Regions from separate parts of the Streptomyces sp. DF42 genome, predicted to be linked through region 2. Evidence: riboswitches for the same ligand, from Rfam matches in the RefSeq annotation. Region 2 holds a riboswitch; each other region holds the start of a gene.
What was found. A riboswitch is a leader RNA that binds a small molecule or an ion and turns the genes downstream of it on or off. The one in region 2 is predicted to bind cyclic di-AMP.

Region 1: another riboswitch for cyclic di-AMP. It lies ahead of ACYUED_RS05430 (C40 family peptidase); the one in region 2 lies ahead of ACYUED_RS17320 (transglycosylase family protein).
Region 3: another riboswitch for cyclic di-AMP. It lies ahead of ACYUED_RS26585 (transglycosylase SLT domain-containing protein); the one in region 2 lies ahead of ACYUED_RS17320 (transglycosylase family protein).

Annotation. Positions count from the first base shown of each region.
Region 1 is NZ_CM177859.1:1,180,698-1,184,747, reverse strand. It holds gene ACYUED_RS05450 (8-amino-7-oxononanoate synthase) at 1-121, shown strand, start outside; gene ACYUED_RS05445 (DUF397 domain-containing protein) at 183-410, opposite strand; gene ACYUED_RS05440 (helix-turn-helix domain-containing protein) at 420-1,280, opposite strand; gene ACYUED_RS05435 (ATP-binding protein) at 1,494-1,952, shown strand; gene ACYUED_RS05430 (C40 family peptidase) at 2,175-2,648, opposite strand; cyclic di-AMP (ydaO/yuaA leader) riboswitch at 2,652-2,793, opposite strand; gene ACYUED_RS05425 (hypothetical protein) at 3,209-3,517, opposite strand; gene ACYUED_RS05420 (ATP-dependent Clp protease proteolytic subunit) at 3,525-4,050, opposite strand, start outside.
Region 2 is NZ_CM177859.1:3,817,028-3,821,077, reverse strand. It holds gene ACYUED_RS17330 (cytochrome P450 family protein) at 1-390, opposite strand, end outside; gene ACYUED_RS17325 (transglycosylase family protein) at 596-1,552, shown strand; cyclic di-AMP (ydaO/yuaA leader) riboswitch at 1,748-1,933, shown strand; gene ACYUED_RS17320 (transglycosylase family protein) at 1,937-2,620, shown strand; gene eno (phosphopyruvate hydratase) at 2,908-4,050, shown strand, end outside.
Region 3 is NZ_CM177859.1:5,788,236-5,792,285, forward strand. It holds gene ACYUED_RS26575 (FAD-dependent oxidoreductase) at 1-998, shown strand, start outside; gene ACYUED_RS26580 (HAD family hydrolase) at 1,102-1,914, shown strand; gene ACYUED_RS26585 (transglycosylase SLT domain-containing protein) at 1,921-2,403, opposite strand; cyclic di-AMP (ydaO/yuaA leader) riboswitch at 2,407-2,582, opposite strand; partial or broken gene ACYUED_RS26590 (CocE/NonD family hydrolase) at 2,976-3,187, opposite strand; gene ACYUED_RS26595 (polyprenyl synthetase family protein) at 3,573-4,050, shown strand, end outside.

The sequences.
Region 1 (4,050 bases), 2.6 Mb from region 2:
CTGCTTCCGTCCTCCTTCCGTGCCCGACGGCATCTCACGGCTCAGGTTGACCGCTCGCGCGGACCTCTCCGAGGCACAGATCGAACGCGCTGTAGGTGTGATCGGCGAGACGCGACCATGAGTCGGCGTGACACGGCCGTGTGCCGCACGATGCGGAACTGATCAGGCCTGATCGGAACTGATCAGGCCTTGAAGGTGGCCGTGAACTCCGTCCAGCTCCCGGGGGAGATGAGCAGGGCGGGCCCGGCCGGGTCCTTGGAGTCGCGCACGGCGAGCAGCCCGGCCCAGGGGCCGGAGTGCGGCAGTGCCGTCTCCACGCAGTTGTTCGCACCCGTGCTGTAACTGCTGCGCAGCCACCGCACGCCATGCAGATCGGTACTGGAAGGTACGTTCCGAGGCAGTGCAGACATGGTGCCTCCTTACGCGCCGTCACTTATTGCGGCGATGTGATCCAACGAGTCCTCGGGCGAAAGGGCGTGGGACTGAAGGGCGGTGAAGGCCTCGGTATAGGCCCGGAGGTCTTCTTTCCGCTCGAGGTAGAGGCTACTCGTCAAGTGGTCGAGAACAACCACGTCCAGATCAGAAGTGCTCGAAAATGAGAAGATTACGAAAGGCCCGGTGACGCCGACATGGGCACCGGCAGCGAACGGCAGTACCTGAAGCCGCACTTGAGGCAGGCGCGCCGCCTCGATGAGCTGTCGCAGCTGTCTCGCCATGACGTCGGGGCCGCCGATCTCCCGGCGCAGCACAGCCTCGTCCAGCACCGCGCTCAGCTCCAGCGGCCGGTCCGCACGCAGCACGTCCTGCCTGGCCAGGCGCACCTCGACCAGGGCGTCCAGCCGCTCGTCGTCCAGTCCGCCCACCGCCGCCCGGGTCACCTCACGTGCGTACTCGGGCGTCTGCAACAGGCCGGGTACGACGGACGTCTCCAGCGTGCTCATTGCGCTCGCCTGGGACTCCAGGCTGATGAAATCGCGGTAGGTCGGGGGCAGCACCCCGCGATAGGCGTGCCACCAGTGGTGCCGGCCGCCTCCCTCGTCGGAACCCGCCAACGCCATCAGCAACTCACGGAGTTGGGCGTCCGACACGGTGTAGGCGTCCAGGAGTAACCGCACATCGGCCGGTTTCACCCCGCTGGCACCCGTCTCGATCCGGCTCACCTTCGACTGGTGCCAGCCCACGAGCCGAGCCGCCTCGCCGCTTGTGAGCCCCGCACTCGTGCGTAACGCACGCAGTTCGGCACCCAGCTTCCGGCGGCGCACCGCGGGACCGTGCTGCATGCGTTACTCCTTACTCCTACCGGGCCACCCGAATACGGTCTCCCGTCGCAGAGTTCACCGCTTTGAGCGACAGATATATGCATATCTTGGTGGATCGCCACCCGTGACCGTTGCGGTAATGGCACTCTGGCGACGAAGCACCAGTCCGGGACCGTACTCGAACCATCCGCTCCGTGTCGGACTCCGGTCCCGTGGGAAAGGGACGACCGCGCCATGGCAGACCATCTGGAAGCATCCGTCACTCTGCCGAGCGATCCCGCCTCGGTCGCCGCGGCCCGCGGCTACGTGGTCGACACCCTGGCGGAATGGGGATTGCCGGCGGGCACGGAAACCTCCGAGACCATCCGCCTCATCGTCTCCGAACTCGCTACCAACGCGGTGCAGCACACTCTCGGGCTGTCACCCACCTTCACGGTGGACGTCGAGCTCCACCATGACGAACAGCTGCGCATCGGCGTCACCGACAGTCATCCCCGCCTCCCGAAACGGCTGCCCGCCGCCGTCCAGCAGGACAACGGCCGGGGCATGGTGATCGTCCGCTGGCTGGCGGCCGAGTGCGGTGGCAGGCTCCGGGTGCGTCCCACCCGGGAGGGCGGCAAGACGGTGTCCATCGAATTTCCGTGGACCGTCCCGGCCGAGCCGGTGCCGGCCGCGGGACAGCAGGAGCCTTAGCACCGAGGCGCACGGCGCGGCCGCGAGGGGTGAAAGGCGGGAGCGGGAGCGGGAGCGTGGCGACGGGGCGTGGTGCCCCGGCCCGGTCCAGAGCGCCGTCAGGGCGCGGTGAGGGCTCAGGGCGGCAGGACGGCGGGGTTTCCGCCCCGGCAGTGTGCCGAGCCCGTGGAAGGCCCCGCGGGGGCGACGGCCTGTCAGGTCGGCGTCGCCCCCGCGGGAGAGTCAGCTGATCCGGCCGTACCAGACGCTGTTGGTCCAGATCTTCTGCAGTTTCACGACGTCCCCGGTCTTCGGGGCGTGCCAGATCTTCCCCTTCCCTGCGTAGATGCCCACGTGGTAGACGCTGGAGCCCGAGTGGAAGAACACGAGGTCTCCGGCCTTGCGGCTCTTCGAGGAGATGTGGTGGGACTTGTTGTACTGCTGGGCAGCCGTCCGGGGGAGCTTCTTGCCCGCCTTCTTGAACGAGTACAGCGTGAGCCCTGAGCAGTCGAACCTGCGCGGCCCCGAGGCACCCCACTTGTACGGGGAACCCTTCTTGGAGGCCGCGATCTGAAGTGCCTTCGTCGCGGGCGTGGCGGCCGCGGCGTCGGAGGCGACACCCGGGACCACGATGGAGCCGCCCACGGCGGCGATAGTGAGCGCCGAGGCCGTGCCGGCCCGGGCCATCAGCGACGGGACACGATTGAGCGCAGACATGCGCAACCCTTCGTCAGCCGCCTGTGAAGGATGACCTGTCGGATTCGGGCTGGCGAAGTTGCCCGGCCGCTGACGCGGCTTCACCCCAAGGGCTGCTCGACCCGGCGTCTCCCTACGGAGACGGCCGTTCCGGCGACCCGTCTTGCCTGGGTCCTCCACTCCTGCCGATCCACTCCTGTCGACCGGTCATCCGTGCGGCGGCAGGACTCGGCGTCCGCCCGGATCGCCCCGCCGCTGTGGCGGGGTCTTGTCGTCAGACAGGGATCTTCACCTACAGAAGTCAGAAAAACCCAATGGAACCGTGACTTTGTGTTGTTACTCACCACTCACCCGTTCGGGTGGACACCCCTGCGTTCGAACGGGCGTTGAGGCCCTCGACGAGCCCCGGACCAGCGGCGGAAGGCATCATTCCGGCCTAGGGCCACGCACGTTGTGCAACTCCGACGGCCCCGAAAAGGGAGCCAAGCATCCTCCAAAAGGCGGTACGCCTTTTGGTCCGTTTGAACGCCGGTCCGGACACCTCGCGCCGCGGCGAGGTGTCCGGACCGGTCGAACCCGCGTCAACTGGGGGAGTGCGGCGGCAGGGTGACCCTGGCCGTGCGCCGCTCGCCGTCCAGCACCCTGAGGGCGCGCCCCAGGGTCGGGGCGTGCAACTCGTTCTCGCCCCGACGGTGCATCAGCGCCAGCGCGTCGCGCAGCGCCGCCGCCTGGCTCACCAGAGCCTGCGCGGCACGCAGTCCGCGATACGTGTCCCCGTCATGCGCCGGGTTGATACGGCCGAGCAGGTCGACCACGTCGAGGTAACGGTCGATCAGCTCTCCCTCGGCGCGCGTGAGGGCGGGCAGCGGAGGAAGTTCGGGCGGGAGCACCGGCCTCTCACCGACCGGCGGGCGGGACGGGGGCGGCCCGGCGGCTGGGGATGATCTGGTCCACCAGCCCGTACTCCACCGCTCCTTGGGCATCCAGGATCTTGTCCCGCTCGATGTCCGCGTTCACCTGCTGCGCGCTGCGTCCCGTGTGCCGAACGAGCATCTCCTCGAGGCGGGAGCGCATCCGCGTCAACTCCTCGGCCTGGATGGCCAGATCGCTGGCCTGCCCCTCGACGGGCTCGGCCAGCGACGGCTGATGGATCACCACGCGGGCGCCCGGCAGCACGAACCGCTTGCCCGGCGTGCCGGCGGCCAGCAGCACCGCGGCGGAGGAACCCGCCTGCCCCAGGCAGGTCGTCGCCACGTCGCAGGTGACGTACTGGATCGTGTCGTAGAGCGCCGTCATGGCGCTGAACGAGCCGCCGGGCGAGTTGATGTACAGCGCGATGTCCCGGTCGGGGTCCTTGTGCTCCAGATACATGAGCTGCGCCATCACGTCGTTCGCCGAGGTGTCGTCGACCTGCGTCCCGAGG
Region 2 (4,050 bases):
CAGATCGTCCGTCAACTCCTGCACGCGCGGCGCGAATTCGGCCACCCGGCGCGGAGTGAACGCCGTGGAGACGAGGCGCCGCAGCCGGGTGTGGTCCGGCGGGTCGATGTTGAGCAGATGCGTCATCAGATTGGCGCTGCGCTCGCCCGGGATGCCGGTTTTGCTCTTGCCCTGCGCGTCCTCGGCGTGATGGGCGGGGTTCTTCGACAGCCGCCCGTCGGCGAGCGCCTGACGTGCGTCGACGTAGCGGGTCACCAGCCATGCCCCCACCCCGCTGGGAAGCGTCGTCCAGTGGACGGGGGAGTGCTCGCGCAGCCATGCGTAGGCCGGGTAGGGATCGCCGGCGAATTCCCAGGTGAAGAGTTCGGGGGCGGTGTTGGGGACGTTCACAGGACGACCGTATCGGGAGCCGCTGGTGAACGCCCCGCCGCGGCGGCCGGCGCAAAGGTGACACGCGTTCAACTCCGTGATCTTCACGTGATCTACGCGGCATTAACTTGTGACAAGTGATCGACTGCCGATACGTTCACCCACCAGCGCGGTGCCGAGCACCATCCGCCGCGCCGGTCACTGCTGTCTCGCGAAAGGCCCCCGCATGCTCTCCGGGAACGGTCGACACCGTCGCCCCCGTCAGGCTCCGGCACTCCTCGTCGCGGCCGGGGTGACCGGCTCCGCCATCGCCATCCCACTCCTCGGGGCGGCCTCCGCGCACGCCGCCGACGGCACCACCTGGGACAAGGTGGCGAAGTGCGAGACCGGCGGCGCCTGGAGCGAGAACAGCGGCAACGGGTTCTACGGCGGACTCAAGCTGACCCAGAAGAACTGGGAGAAGTACGGCGGCCTCGACTACGCCCCCAGAGCCGACCTGGCCAGCCGCAACCAGCAGATAGCCGTCGCCGAGAAGCTCCTGGACGACCAGGGCGTCGGCGCCTTCCACCTCTGCGGACTGACCTCGGGCCTGAACAAGGACTCGGACTCGGCCGACATCGACACGGGCATTCTGGAGGGCGGTTCGGGTTCGTCCGACTCCTCCGACTCCACCGGTTTGTCCAACTCCTCCGGTAATGGATCCAGTGGGTCCGGTGATTCCTCTTCGTCGGATTCATCCTCCGGCGCCTCGTCCAGCACTTCTCCTTCCGCCTCCGAGGACGCGAAGGACAACTCCACCGAATCCGGCACATCGGCCTCACCCTCCACCTCCCCGTCCGGGACGGCCTCGCGAGACGCGCAGCGTCGCGACGACTCGTCCGCAGATCGGGCAAAGGGTGATGACTCGGACAATGCCCAGGAGGAAGTGGGCTCTTGGAGCCTCGTCGACACCGGCTCGATCGGCACCGGCCGCCACCGCGGCGCCAGCGCCGAGGGGGTCAAGGCGGACAGTCGTACGGACGACACGTATACGGTCCACGCCGGCGACACCCTCGCCTCCATCGCCGACTCCCTTGACCTGGACGGCGGGTGGCACGCGCTCTACGCCGAGAACAAGAAGGCCCTCGGTAGCGACCCGAACCGTATCGTCGCCGGTCAGACCCTGCGACTCCCTGCCGAATAGGGCGAAAAACAACGGGAGTTCGCGTCACATTTCGCTCCGGAATGTCCGGTTTGGTGAAAGTGTGGGATGAGTCTCAGAAGCCCTGATCGTCTTTGAAATTCCCCGGATCGCGTGTCTACGGTCGTCACCGCTCGTCAACACGAGCCCCGGCTGCCGCAACGCCGAATCCTGCCAGCGGCCGTACGGGAACAGTCGTCGCGTCAAGCGCCGTAGGCAGGAGCGGGGGACCCAAGGTAGGCGCCGGGTCCGGCAGTTGAGGCCTCACGGCCTCCGACGCCGGAACCGGCTTGGGGTTAAGTCGCGCACCGGGAGGTGCGCGGCCGGGCAACTCAACCGGCCCGAACCCGACAGCTCACCTCGCAGGCGTCGGTGAGGGGATCCACCATGCTGTTTTCCGGCAAGGGCAAGCACCGTCGTCCGTCCAAGGCCACCCGCGCCGCCGCGATCGCCGGCGTCACCGGTGTCGCCATCGCCGCCCCGCTGATGGCGGCCGGCAGCGCCTCCGCCGCCACCGCCTCCGAGTGGGACGCCGTCGCCCAGTGCGAGTCGGGCGGCAACTGGTCCATCAACACCGGCAACGGCTACTACGGCGGCCTGCAGTTCTCCGCGTCCACCTGGGCCGCGTACGGCGGCACGCAGTACGCCGCGCAGGCCAACCAGGCCGGCAAGGCGCAGCAGATAGCCGTCGCGGAGAAGGTTCTCGCCGCTCAGGGCAAGGGCGCCTGGCCGGTCTGCGGCACGGGCCTGTCCAGCGCCGCCTACAACGGCGCCGGCGCCTCCGGCTCCAGCAGCACCGCCAACCGCTCGGCCGACTCGCAGGCCGCCTCCCGCTCCTCCGAGCGCCCGGCCGCGAAGACCCAGAAGAGCCAGAAGACCGTCACCACCCCGACCGGCAAGAAGGTCAAGAAGGGCGACGGCGAGTACAAGGTCGTCAAGGGCGACACCCTCAGCTCGATCGCCGAGAAGCACGGCGTCAAGGGCGGCTGGCAGAAGCTGTTCAAGCTGAACAAGGACATCGTCTCCGACGCCGACCTCATCTACCCGGGCCAGCAGCTGCACCTGAAGTGACGGCCTGCCGGTAGCTGAACCACAAGCGCCCGCCCATCCGTGTCCTCCGTCATGGCGGACACGTGAGGGCCTCCCCCCGTCCCCACGGGCTCCCCGCTCCGGTGCGTGTTCCCCCGTACGCACCGGGGCGGGGTCTTTTTGCGCCCCCTCTTTGTTCCGTTCGGAAACAATTTACTCTCGGTTCTGCTCAAGGGATGGTCGGCAGCGTGGCCGATCGGCCGGAGGCGGTTAGGCTCGTCTCGCAGAGCCAGCGCTACTGCCGTAGCCGCGTCACATCCATGAAGGAGATGCTCGTGCCGTCCATCGACGTCGTCGTAGCCCGGGAAATCCTGGACTCCCGAGGCAACCCCACGGTCGAGGTCGAGGTCGGCCTCGACGACGGCAGCACGGGTCGTGCCGCCGTCCCCTCCGGCGCCTCCACGGGCGCCTTCGAGGCCGTGGAACTCCGCGACGGTGACCCCAACCGCTACCAGGGCAAGGGTGTCGAGAAGGCCGTCCTCGCCGTCATCGAGCAGATCGGCCCGGAGCTCGTCGGCTACGACGCCACCGAGCAGCGCCTGATCGACCAGGCCATGTTCGACCTGGACGCCACCGACAACAAGGGCTCCCTCGGCGCCAACGCCATCCTCGGCGTCTCCCTGGCCGTCGCCCACGCCGCCTCCGAGGCCAGCGACCTCCCGCTCTTCCGCTACCTGGGCGGCCCGAACGCGCACCTGCTGCCCGTTCCGATGATGAACATCCTGAACGGCGGCTCGCACGCCGACTCGAACGTGGACATCCAGGAGTTCATGATCGCCCCGATCGGCGCGGAGTCCTTCTCCGAGGCCCTGCGCTGGGGCGCCGAGGTCTACCACACCCTCAAGAAGGTGCTGAAGACCAAGGGCCTGTCCACCGGCCTCGGCGACGAGGGCGGCTTCGCCCCGAACCTGGAGTCCAACCGCGCCGCGCTCGACCTCATCATCGAGGCCATCAAGCAGGCCGGTTACGTCCCCGGCGAGCAGATCGCGCTCGCGCTCGACGTCGCCGCGTCCGAGTTCTACAAGGACGGCAAGTACGAGTTCGAGGGCAAGTCCCGCTCGGCCGCCGAGATGACCGAGTACTACGAGGAGCTCGTCTCCGCGTACCCGCTCGTCTCCATCGAGGACCCGCTGTACGAGGACGACTGGGCCGGCTGGAAGGTCATCACCGACCGGATCGGCGAGAAGGTCCAGATCGTCGGCGACGACCTGTTCGTCACCAACCCGGAGCGCCTGGCCCGCGGCATCGAGGAGGGCACCGCCAACGCCCTGCTCGTCAAGGTGAACCAGATCGGCTCGCTGACCGAGACCCTGGACGCCGTCGAGATGGCCCAGCGCAACGGGTTCAAGTGCATGATGTCCCACCGCTCCGGCGAGACCGAGGACGTCACCATCGCCGACCTCGCGGTCGCG
Region 3 (4,050 bases), 2.0 Mb from region 2:
TGACGGACGAGGACATCATCCCGGTCGAGACGTTCATCGCCTACGGCGAGTGGTTCCAGCAGAAGCTGGTGCCCGAGCTGGAGCAGGTGCGGGTCGTGTCGGTGGAGCGGAGCAAGAGCGGCGGCTTCGAACTGAAGCTGGACTCGGGCGAGTTGTTCACCGCCCGCGCGGTCGTCGTGGCGACCGGGCTGTCCGGCCTGGAGCGCCTGCCGGCCGAGCTCGCCTCGGCCGCGCCGGACGGGCCCACGCCCACGGGCCCGGTCTCCCACAGCTCTCAGCAGCACGACCTCACGCGCTACGCCGGCAAGGACCTGATCGTCGTCGGCGCCGGCCAGTCCGCGCTGGAGACGGCGGCGCTGGCGGCGGAGGCGGGCGCGCAGGTCAGGCTGGTGTCCCGCGGCCGCGGCAGGGTCGCCTTCGGGGCACCGCCGTGGAAGCAGCCGAAACTGCGCCCCGAGTCGCCCTTCGGCCGCGCCTGGTCCCTGTGGGCCCTCAGCTACTACCCGCACGCCTACCGCTACCTCCCGGCCGAGGTACGCCACTATCTGGTGCGCCGCGTCCTCGGCCCGCTCGGCGCCTGGTGGCTGCGCGACCGCTTCGAGGGGAAGGTGCAGGTCAGCGAGGTCGACCGGATCGTGCGCACGGACGCGGCGGACGGCGGCCCGACCCTGACGGTCCGTACGCACGCGGGTGGCCTCCAGAAGCTGTCCGCGGACCACGTCATCGCGGCGACCGGATACCGCGTGGACATCGCCGCGATGGACGTCCTCGGCCACGGACTGCGCACAGGTCTGGCGGTGAGCCGGGGCGCGCCCAAACTGGGCGCGGGGTACGTCTCCTCGGTTCCGGGCCTGTACTTCACGGGCCTGCCGGCCGCGTCGTCGTACGGCCCCGTGATGCGCTTCGTGTGCGGCACGGAGTTCGCCTCTCCGAGGCTCGCCACACACCTGGCCGCAGCGCACGGACAGGCGGGCGCCGCGCACCCCACCCGGCGATGAAGAGCCCACCGGAGCAGGGGAGTTGACCAAGGATCGGCGGTGCACTCCGCCATCGTCCGGTTCGCGGTGAGTCGGTGGGGCGTCCTGTCCGTATTCTCTGATCATGGCCGCACCCACCGCATATGCACTCATCGCCACCGACCTGGACGGCACGCTGCTCCGAGGCGACGACACGCTGTCCGACCGGTCTCTCGCAGCGCTCGCGCGGGTGGCCGAGGCCGGCGCCCGTCACCTCGTCGTGACGGGTCGGCCGGCGCCCGGAGTGCGGCCGCTCCTGGATGCCCTGGGCAGCACGGGGCTCGCGGTGTGCGGACAGGGCGCGCAGGTGTACGACGCCGGCGCGGACCGTCTGCTGTGGTCCGTCACGCTGGACCAGGAGCTGGCCGAGACCGCCCTCGGCAAGATCGAGGCCGAGGTGGGCCAGGTGTACGCGGCCGTCGACCAGGACGGAGTGGAGGGACTCACGCTCATCGAACCGGGCTATCTGATGCCGCACCCGACCCTGCCGGCCGTGCGGGTCGACCGGCGCGACGACCTGTGGGGCGAGCCCATCAGCAAGGTGCTGCTGCGCCATCCCGACCTGTCCGACGACGAGTTGGCGTCGACGGCGCGCACGGTGGTCGGTTCGCTGGCCACCGTCACCATGTCCGGACCCGGGACCGTCGAACTCCAGCCATGCGGCATCACGAAGGCGACGGGCCTCGCGCTGGCCGCCGCACACCTGGGACTCGGACCGGAGCGGACGATCGCCTTCGGTGACATGCCCAACGACATCCCGATGTTCGACTGGGCCGCCCACGGCGTCGCCATGGCCAACGCACATCCCGAACTCAAGGCGGTGGCCGACGAGATCACCACGTCGAACGAGGACGACGGCATCGCCGTCGTCCTCGAAAGACTCTTCCCGAGCGGGTGATACGGCTCAGTACGCGCCGAACACGTTGTCGATCGATCCGTACCGCGCGGCCGCGTACTTGCAGGCGGCGGTGATGTTCGCGACCGGGTCGTAGGGGTCGTACAAGGTGCCGGGCACGTGGTAGGCGAGGAACGTCGGGTCGATGACCTGCAGCAGCCCCTTGGACGGGGTGCCGGCGGCCGCGTTCGAGTCCCAGAGGTTGATGGCGGCCGGGTTGCCCGAGGATTCGCGGATGACGTTGCGGTAAATGCCGTTGTACGTCCCGGGGATGCCGTTCTGTGCCATCACCTGCAGGGAGGCCCGGATCCAGCCGTCGAGGTTGTCGGCGTAGCCCAGGGACCTGGCGGTGGCCACGGTCGGGGTGGCCGCGGAGGCGCTGGTCGCTCCGATGATCGGGAGGGCGAGAACGGCGGCGCCCGTGCCGATGACGGCGAGCTTGCGGGCGAGGCGGGAGTTCTTGGTGCGGCGGTGCTGAGCGGCAGCAGGCATGGCGAGGTTCCTCTCCGGCGCCTACGAGGTGAGCTGTCGGGTTCGGGCGGGAGCTGCCCGGCCGCGCCGCCCTGCGGCGACGCGACTTCACCCCTAGCCGGTCCGGGACGGTGCCCGGTCCGGCGGCTTACCTGGTTCCCCCGCTCCTGCCGTGCGAGTGAGTTCGTCGATGGGTCGTGTCCAGGCGGCGGCAGGATTCGGCGTTCCGCCCGACAGGCCGGGAACGTATGCGAGAGCACATGTCCGGAACAAGTACTGAATTCACAGATCACGCCTATTGACCTTGGTCTGAGGCATATGGGTCGCTTGATCCTTTGCGGTTGCCAACCCTCAACTTGCGTACGGGTGAAGGAAAATCGACAGAAGTCGGACGGCCGTCGACTCGCGCGACGGCGTGACCCAACTCACTGGCTCCGGTAACAGTGGCAAATCGGGCAATAGGCCCAACTCGTAGTCAATCAACTGTTCATGAGGTCCACGTCCCCCTGGTTCGAAGGAAGATCACCTCTCTATCTTCGTTGCACACCGCCTGATTAGGGGCGAAAGGGACTCTCTGTCGCAGGTGGTCTACGGGGGATCCGGGAGTGGCGGACGAGCACGGTGGCCGCCCGCGCGCGCATGTCCACCGTGAGGACGGAACCTCCTCTGTGGTGCGCGTCGTTGTCATGGCAGTCGTCCGTCGAGCACGCCTTGACGACCGCTTGAGCGGCTCGGGCGGGAGGGTCGCGATCTGGAGGGAGCTGAAGCCGCCCCAGGAGATGCCGGACATGCCCACCCTCATGGAGTAGTGGCCGCGGGGCCGGAAAGAGTGAGAGCAGACCCCCCGGTCGGCCGAAGGGGGCGGGGTCGTCCTCAAGGTGGCTGCCCGCTGCCGGATGCGGCGTCCGTCTTCGTCCGGGGCGCAGGCCGTCCACCTGTCGGAGCCGGCAGAGGCGCCGACAGGCAAGGCGACAGGTGGGGCGACAGGCAAGGTGATGGGAAAGTCGATAGATATCCGCTCATATCAGGTGATCAAAAACATACCGGTCGTGATCCGATACCGCCCGTGGTGGACGGGTGGGTGGCATCGGTGATCGAAAGGTGACCGGATACGCTGACTTGAGTGATGTCAGCGACCTATCGACAAACCGTGTAACCGCCAGCAGACACCAGCAGACAGGAGACCCCTCGTGACCGTCGTCGGGCCGTTCGGGCTGAGCGTGCGGGACCAGGCTCTGGAAGCCGATGTCCAGGCCGGATTGGCGGCCGTCGAGGAAGGTTTGCTCGAAGCCACCAAGAGTGAGGTGCCCTTCATCACGGAGGCCGCCCAGCACCTGGTGCGGGCGGGTGGGAAGCGGTTCCGCCCGCTGCTCGTGATGCTCGCCGCCCAGTTCGGTGATCCGTACGCCCCCGGGATCGTGCCGTCGGCCGTGGTGGTGGAGCTGACCCATCTGGCCACGCTGTACCACGACGACGTGATGGACGAGGCCGCGGTGCGGCGCGGTGTGGACAGCGCCAACACCCGCTGGGGCAACTCGGTCGCGGTCCTCACCGGCGATTTCCTGTTCGCGCGCGCCTCGCACATCCTGGCCGACCTCGGCCCCGAGGCGGTCCGGGTCCAGGCGGAGGCGTTCGAGCGGTTGGTCACCGGGCAGATCCTGGAGACGG